Regions from separate parts of the Pseudalkalibacillus sp. Hm43 genome, predicted to be linked through region 2. Evidence: a T-box and tRNA genes for the amino acid it is inferred to sense, from the RefSeq annotation. Region 2 holds a T-box; the other holds one or more tRNA genes.
The links. The T-box of region 2 lies ahead of ACXQIQ_RS18615 (valine--tRNA ligase). A T-box ahead of a tRNA ligase gene usually reads a tRNA of that ligase, here a tRNA-Val.
Positions count from the first base shown of each region.

Region 1: it has a tRNA-Val gene. The T-box ahead of ACXQIQ_RS18615 (valine--tRNA ligase) is inferred to sense a tRNA for this amino acid. The anticodon was not compared.

Region 1 covers NZ_CM135129.1:1,031,653-1,035,071, reverse strand. Annotated here, with positions in the region: gene ACXQIQ_RS05480 (alpha/beta hydrolase) at 1-649, opposite strand, end outside; gene ACXQIQ_RS05475 (phosphatidylglycerophosphatase A family protein) at 802-1,314, shown strand; tRNA gene ACXQIQ_RS05470 (tRNA-Val) at 1,434-1,509, shown strand; gene ACXQIQ_RS05465 (hypothetical protein) at 2,111-2,350, opposite strand; gene ACXQIQ_RS05460 (hypothetical protein) at 2,388-2,657, opposite strand; gene ACXQIQ_RS05455 (aspartyl-phosphate phosphatase Spo0E family protein) at 3,002-3,175, opposite strand; gene corA (magnesium/cobalt transporter CorA) at 3,335-3,419, shown strand, end outside.
Region 2 covers NZ_CM135129.1:3,591,635-3,595,053, reverse strand. Annotated here, with positions in the region: gene ACXQIQ_RS18615 (valine--tRNA ligase) at 1-1,459, opposite strand, end outside; T-box leader at 1,612-1,846, opposite strand; gene ACXQIQ_RS18610 (hypothetical protein) at 2,016-2,213, shown strand; gene ACXQIQ_RS18605 (spore coat protein YsxE) at 2,364-3,377, opposite strand; gene ACXQIQ_RS18600 (hypothetical protein) at 3,374-3,419, opposite strand, start outside.

The DNA of each region.
Region 1 (3,419 bases), 1.2 Mb from region 2:
CATAATAATACTCTCCGAATGAACGCTCTGTGAGTGCTTTATTCAGATCCCTGTTCGGATTGATGAAGTCCTTCATTTCACCATTTGTCGTTTCCACTTCCGTTTCGCCCTTACCAGCGACATGATAAATGGATAACAAGGATGGATCCTTCAAATTGGAGACTCTTTCAAGTACATGATCGTTCACGAAAGGGGACTGGAGTGCAAGCTTCCCGAACGTACGGGGATAGTCTAATGCAGTCAGTAAAGATACCGTGGCGCCGAGTGAACTGCCGATCATCGCCCGCGCACTTGCAAGTTCCAAGGTTGAATATTCTTCTTCAATAAATGGTAGCAATTCATAAACAAGGAATCGGACATACTTGGAATGTTCCTCACCAGATGGATGGTACTTTCTACGACGATCATTCACATCTTTATATGGAACACCTACGATGATGAATTCCTCAATTGCACCATCTTCAAACAAAGTCTCAGATGATCTTGCAATTTTCCCAAGATTGAAATAGTCTTTTCCATCTTGTGCAATAAGTACGGAATATCGTAACAATGGCGTATAAGATGGAGGTAAGTAGATGTATAAGCTGATCTCTTCATCAAGAATTTCACTATAAATCGTTTTCTCTTCACGTTTTCCATTTAGTTTCATGGTCATCATCCTCCGTATACAATTGGAATAACCTGAGATTGATTGTAACATAAATGCTATAATGAATATAAGCAAGCACACATGAACTTGCATCGAAAGGGGAGATCTTCTTGAAAAAACGTGTACACAGTAAAGACGTGAAAGCTGCAACGATGAACCTATTGAACGAGCGAGGGATTAAAATTGTCGATGTAGCCGAGATCGTATATGAAATGCAGATTCCATATGCCCCGACATTGAAGATGGAAGATTGCATTGAGAGTGTGGAAGCTGTGCTCGAAAAAAGAGAGATTCAGCACGCGTTATTGGTTGGTATCGAATTGGATAAACTAGCAGAACAGAACAAACTGTCTGAACCCCTTCAGTCCATCGTCGAAACGGACGAAGGATTATTCGGCGTTGATGAAACGATTGCTATGGGTGCAGTGCTAGGGTACGGAAGTATCGCGATTACGACTTTCGGTCATCTAGATAAACAGAAAATCGGGATCATCGAAAAGCTAGATACGAAGAAAGGAAACGGAGTTCACACGTTCTTGGATGACTTGATCGCTAGTTTAGCTGCGAATGCATCAAGCCGGCTCGCTCACAGAATTCGAGATCGTGAAGAGAACTTGAAAGAAGAGGAAATCCGTAAGCGGGATGAAGAAGAACGGATTGGATAATTACCGATATGAGAGCTTCCATTTGCTGTAATGGGAGCTCTGCAAAAAATCTTATTTAGTCTGTTGACAGAATGATAAATTGCCAGTATAGTATTACTTGTCCGCTAAAAGCTGAAAATGATCCGTTAGCTCAGTTGGGAGAGCGCTACCTTGACAGGGTAGAGGTCACTGGTTCGAGCCCAGTACGGGTCACCATACATATTAAACCGACCACTTTTCCTTATGGGAGAGTGGTTTTTTTATAATGTAAAAGGAATTCTTAAAAGTAATAGTTAAGTTGTTAAACGTAATTTAAGAACCAAATATCTTATGTAGTTAAAACAATATTTTACTAAAGGAAAGAAAAAGACCGGACAATTAAAGATCTTTTCAGTTATGTTATAAAGACAGATGATACAAATGGAGGATTTATTACTATGAACAAGCTGAAAAGAGATAACCCCTATCCGATCCTAATCTGAAATTGTGTTAGGTCAATCCCCTTGTTGATATAAGAGCTTCAAACATTAACTTTCAAATTTCACGCCTTTAATGGCACGACAATCTACGATGAATGTCTCATCTCTGCTCCTATCTTGTAAGGTGACACAACAATCCTGTTCATCAAAACACGCAAATGTGAACTCTTGGTTTTCAAAGTAATCATCATCACCAATAATAATACGTATTGTGGTGCCGACATCTAGCGTTTTGAAGACACGACAAGCACAGCTTTTACATCTTTTGTCTCCCTTCGACCGATCGATAGAATGGCAACTACAACTCATGATAAACACCTCCTTTGTCCTTTTTAATGTTAGGAATTAACAACCTGAACGCCAGCGATTGCTCTACAATCGAAGATAACGATGTTACCACCATCATCTCTTTTTGCCGTCACACAACAATTCTTTGGATCAAAACAAACTAAAAAGAAGTTTTCCTTTTCAAAAAAATCATCTGTGTTTTTGATAGCAATTCTGATTTCTGTGCCTTGTTCTAAATTTTGTAAAAAACGGCATACGCAGCTATCGCATATATTTTCTTTCACAATCATCGCTCCTCCTCTCTATGGTCATATAGTGTCAGAGCCACTAATCCAATAATTCAATTGCGATTATGTCTCTACAATCCACCAATACAGCTTCATTATCGTCTCTTAAAGTAACGCAACATGTTTTGTCATCAAAACATAAAAATGTAAAATTAATCTCACCACCGTTTGTGAAAAATTCTTCTGATAGGAACGCAATTTTGACCCTTGCACCTTTATCTAGCGTTCTGAATACATCACAAATACAGCCTTCGCAGCGGTCTTCCTTTTTCTTTTTCCAATCCTCATTTCCAAAAAAACCTCTACCCACAACCATTCCTCCTTTACTTAAATGTTCACAGTTATACTACACTATATGGAAAGGCCCTCGGTTTGGTATAGACAAGTATCTAAAATAGGTGAGGAATCTTTGAATGCAAACAAAAAACACCCATACGAAGTGAAACATCGTAATGGATGTTAAATGAATAAAGCCATCCTAGTATTCTTTTGTAAACGTATATGACAAGTTGAAGAAGTGTTCAGACATGGAAGTAAGGGTATATTAGATTTACAAATGATGAGTACCATCTTGAAAAGGATGAGATAGAGGTATTGCCATTGGAGAGTCTTCAATTTTATTTATTTCACTACTCGAAATATATTACGATACAATCATGAAATCTTTTTAAATGCCCTATTTCGATCTCGCAATTGATTCGAGAGATGTAGCTGTAGAAGACGGTCTAATTCTTGACTGCATTTCAACGTTTCTGTCGATGACATGCCATGGATTTTAGCGGTTTCTAACATTTGTGCTCGCTTGCGCTCGATGGTGAGTGATAACATTTATCTTCCCTCCGTCTATTGTAAAGATTAGCCTTGTACATTATCTTACAAAAGCAAGATATTGAAAATAGATTCGTCTAAAGTTCTTAAGATTCGACAGAAATAGAATTGGACGGCATAATGAATCGACATTCATTTTATCCTATTGGTGGTGAAAAGATGAGTAAGGAAAGAGAAATGGTGAAAAAGAAAGGTCTTCCCCCAGGCTCATTGGTTTACGTTGGAGATGAAGAAGCCTCTACGA
Region 2 (3,419 bases):
ATCCCGTTACGAGAGCTTGAGTCGGATAGTATCGCTTCAAATCTTCTGATGTCTCATCCGGCCAGCCCATAGTGGAGAATGGCCATAAAGCAGAACTGAACCACGTATCCAGAACATCTTCATCCTGAGTCCAATTTTCAAGGTCTTTCGGCTCGGTGCGACCTACATAAATCTCTCCTGTTTCTTTGTGGTACCATGCCGGAATTCTGTGTCCCCACCATAACTGACGACTGATGCACCAATCACGGATATTTTCGATCCAGTTCAAGTACGTCTTCTCGAAACGTTCCGGTACAAAGTTTACTTTGCCTTGTTCTTGTTTTTGAAGCTCAATCGCTTGATCCGCTAGTGGCTGCATTTTAACGAACCATTGAGTGGAAAGGTACGGTTCAACAACTGCTCCGCTTCTTTCGGAGTGTCCGACAGAGTGCATATGTTCTTCAATCTCGAACAGAACACCTTGATCCTGAAGGTCCTTGATGATTTGCTTACGGCACTCGAATCGGTCCATTCCTTTGTATGGGCCTGCTTCATCATTCATCGTTCCATCTTCGTTCATGACAAGAATGCGTTTCAGGTTGTGGCGGTTTCCGATTTCAAAATCATTCGGATCGTGCGCCGGTGTAATTTTTACCGCTCCAGAACCGAATTCCATGTCCACATAATCATCGGCTACGATTTCAATTTCCCGTCCAGTGATCGGTAGTTTGACTTTCTTGCCGATGAGATCCTTGTATCGCTCATCCTCTGGATGAACCGCTACTGCCGTATCACCCAACATCGTTTCAGGACGTGTTGTTGCAATCTCGATATGACCGCTGCCATCAACGAGCGGGTATTTCATGTGATAAAGCGCTCCTTGAACATCTTTGTAGATAACCTCGATATCAGACAACGCTGTTTTCGTTTGCGGGTCCCAGTTGATGATATACTCGCCGCGATAGATGAGTCCTTTTTCATACAATGTGACGAATACTTCTTTAACCGCATTCGACAAGCCTTCATCTAGCGTAAAACGCTCTCTGGAATAGTCAACGGATAAACCGAGCTTCGACCATTGTTTACGGATGAACTCCGCATATTCATGCTTCCATTCCCAAGAAGTTTCTAGAAACTTTTCGCGCCCCAGTTCATAGCGGTTTGTGCCCTCTTCTTTCAGCTTTCCTTCAACCTTCGCCTGAGTGGCGATCCCTGCATGGTCCATTCCTGGTAACCATAGGGCATCGTATCCTTGCATACGCTTCGTACGAATCAATATATCTTGTAACGTCGTGTCCCAGGCATGACCTAAGTGCAGTTTTCCAGTTACGTTCGGTGGAGGAATCACGATTGTATATGGCTCTTTATCCTCTCCACCTTTTGCTTCAAAAAACTTCCCATCTAGCCAATATTGATACCATTTTGCTTCCGTCTTTTGCGGATCGTACTTCGTTGGCATCGAAATGTCTTGTTCTTGCATGGAAATTCCTCCTTTTAATATGGAATGTTAGTGATTTCAGATAAAAAATCTTCATTTGTTGATTTTTTTAGAAGTTCGCACCCTCACAGTCAATGATCTTGAGGTGACGCGAGCGTTGTTTCCCTATAAACTAAAAAAACCTCTTTCCATCCTCAAAGGACGAAAGAAGTTCGCGGTACCACCTTTGTTTGCAGTTCATGTTAAAACACAACAATGCAACTACACACCTCAAAACGATAACGGATTCAGATCCGATTTCTCCTACTGGTCAGTTCAGAGAAATTGCTCCTGGGCGACATTCAATTGCTACATCCTAAGGAACCTTTCAGCGGGTGGTTCCTCTCTCTAAAGGGCTCACAATCTACTCTTCCCTATCAAAGCCTTCGTATGTGATTGGATGACATTTACGCATCCATTTTGTATTTTATAGTTTACTTTTGAAATCTCTTCTAGTCAATAGGCTTTCCACATATTTTGCATTTTAAACAAAAATGGGCACCTCTCGCCCATGTTTATCATAACGTATACTATCACACTAATAGAGAGGAAAATGAGTATGAGGAAAAGGCGGGGATTTGATAAATACCGTTTCCAACACCATTTACGCCAATTCCGGAGCATTTGCGAACAATTCGTCTTTCCTTTGTTGATTTTCCAAGCGATTCGCACACTCCTATTTCCATCTCCATTTGACATTGCACTTGTGGTGATTCTGCTCGGTCTCCATTTGGCGATCTATTATGAGTTCTGGTGATCAACGTAACTTCTTCAGCGTTTATTCCATTTACTTAATTTCCCTTTTCAAAAACAAAAAAACTGACTCAAATAAGAGCCAGGCACTCAAGGTGTTTGAATGAACGTATTAGACCTTGGGGTTTAAAGGAGAGTGCCAGACACTTATCGGTCAGTCTTGTTGTTCCGGAATCGCTTCTTGTAAAAAGTGATCTGTGAACCGATCCAATGCTCTCATTACATTGAGCTTACGATCCAATTTGCGGACAAGATCCAGTTGTGACGTATCAGGAGACCCTTGATACAGTTGTATTGTAGAGAATACCGGTTCAGGGAACTTCAAGTAACTTGCTAATAACGCTTTCTCTTCCATGAGCAATGGCAAATGGCTTTCGTAGCGGTTGAGCCATTGCATGGCGTTATGCTCACTCCATTCTGGATATTGAGCTGCAGTCCGGAAGAAGTAGGCCAAATCACGAACAGGTGTATCGAGTATGGCACGTTCAAAATTGATGAAGTTTCCTTCACCCAATTGATCTTGCACGACATGACCTCTGAAAGGACGACCGTGACATAATACACTTCTGTAGCGTTGATGCTCCGCACATCCGTTGTACCATTCCGTCACCCTGTGTTTGGCTTCTTCAGCTATCCTCATCATCTTGTGGAATTGTGACAGGTATCGTAATTCGAATGGCGAAATGTATGTCTGCCTTTCAGCTACTTCTGTAAAACGCTCCATCTCGAGCTGTCTATGCTCAAAGCGCCTCAACAGACCAGCATAAGAGTCGTTCACGACCTCTTCTGAAAAGGACTGAGCTTTTACCGTATTGGCATGTAGCTTTCCAAGCTCATCAATGATGAAGTCCTCATATGCAAATTGATTACGGGAGTCGTGTTCATGCCACTTTGTCACATAATAGTACCGGTTGTTGACGACGACATATGGATCGCCATACTTCGTCGGGGTGATCGGTACAACGTGATCGTATTTCAATTCATGAAGCCGCTCCATGCAATGAAGGAACCAGTTCATTTCTTCAGGACCCATGTGGGTCTCTTTCAGGGCAAACGTCCCTTTTTTCGATGTAATCCTCTGGACTTTCCCATACGATTCAACCCGCTCAGGAAAGAGATCGTAATAATATAAGATCATCCCGTCAATGGATATCGATGCTGCCTTCATCTGACCACCTTCTTTGAACGATGATCAATCCAATAACAAACT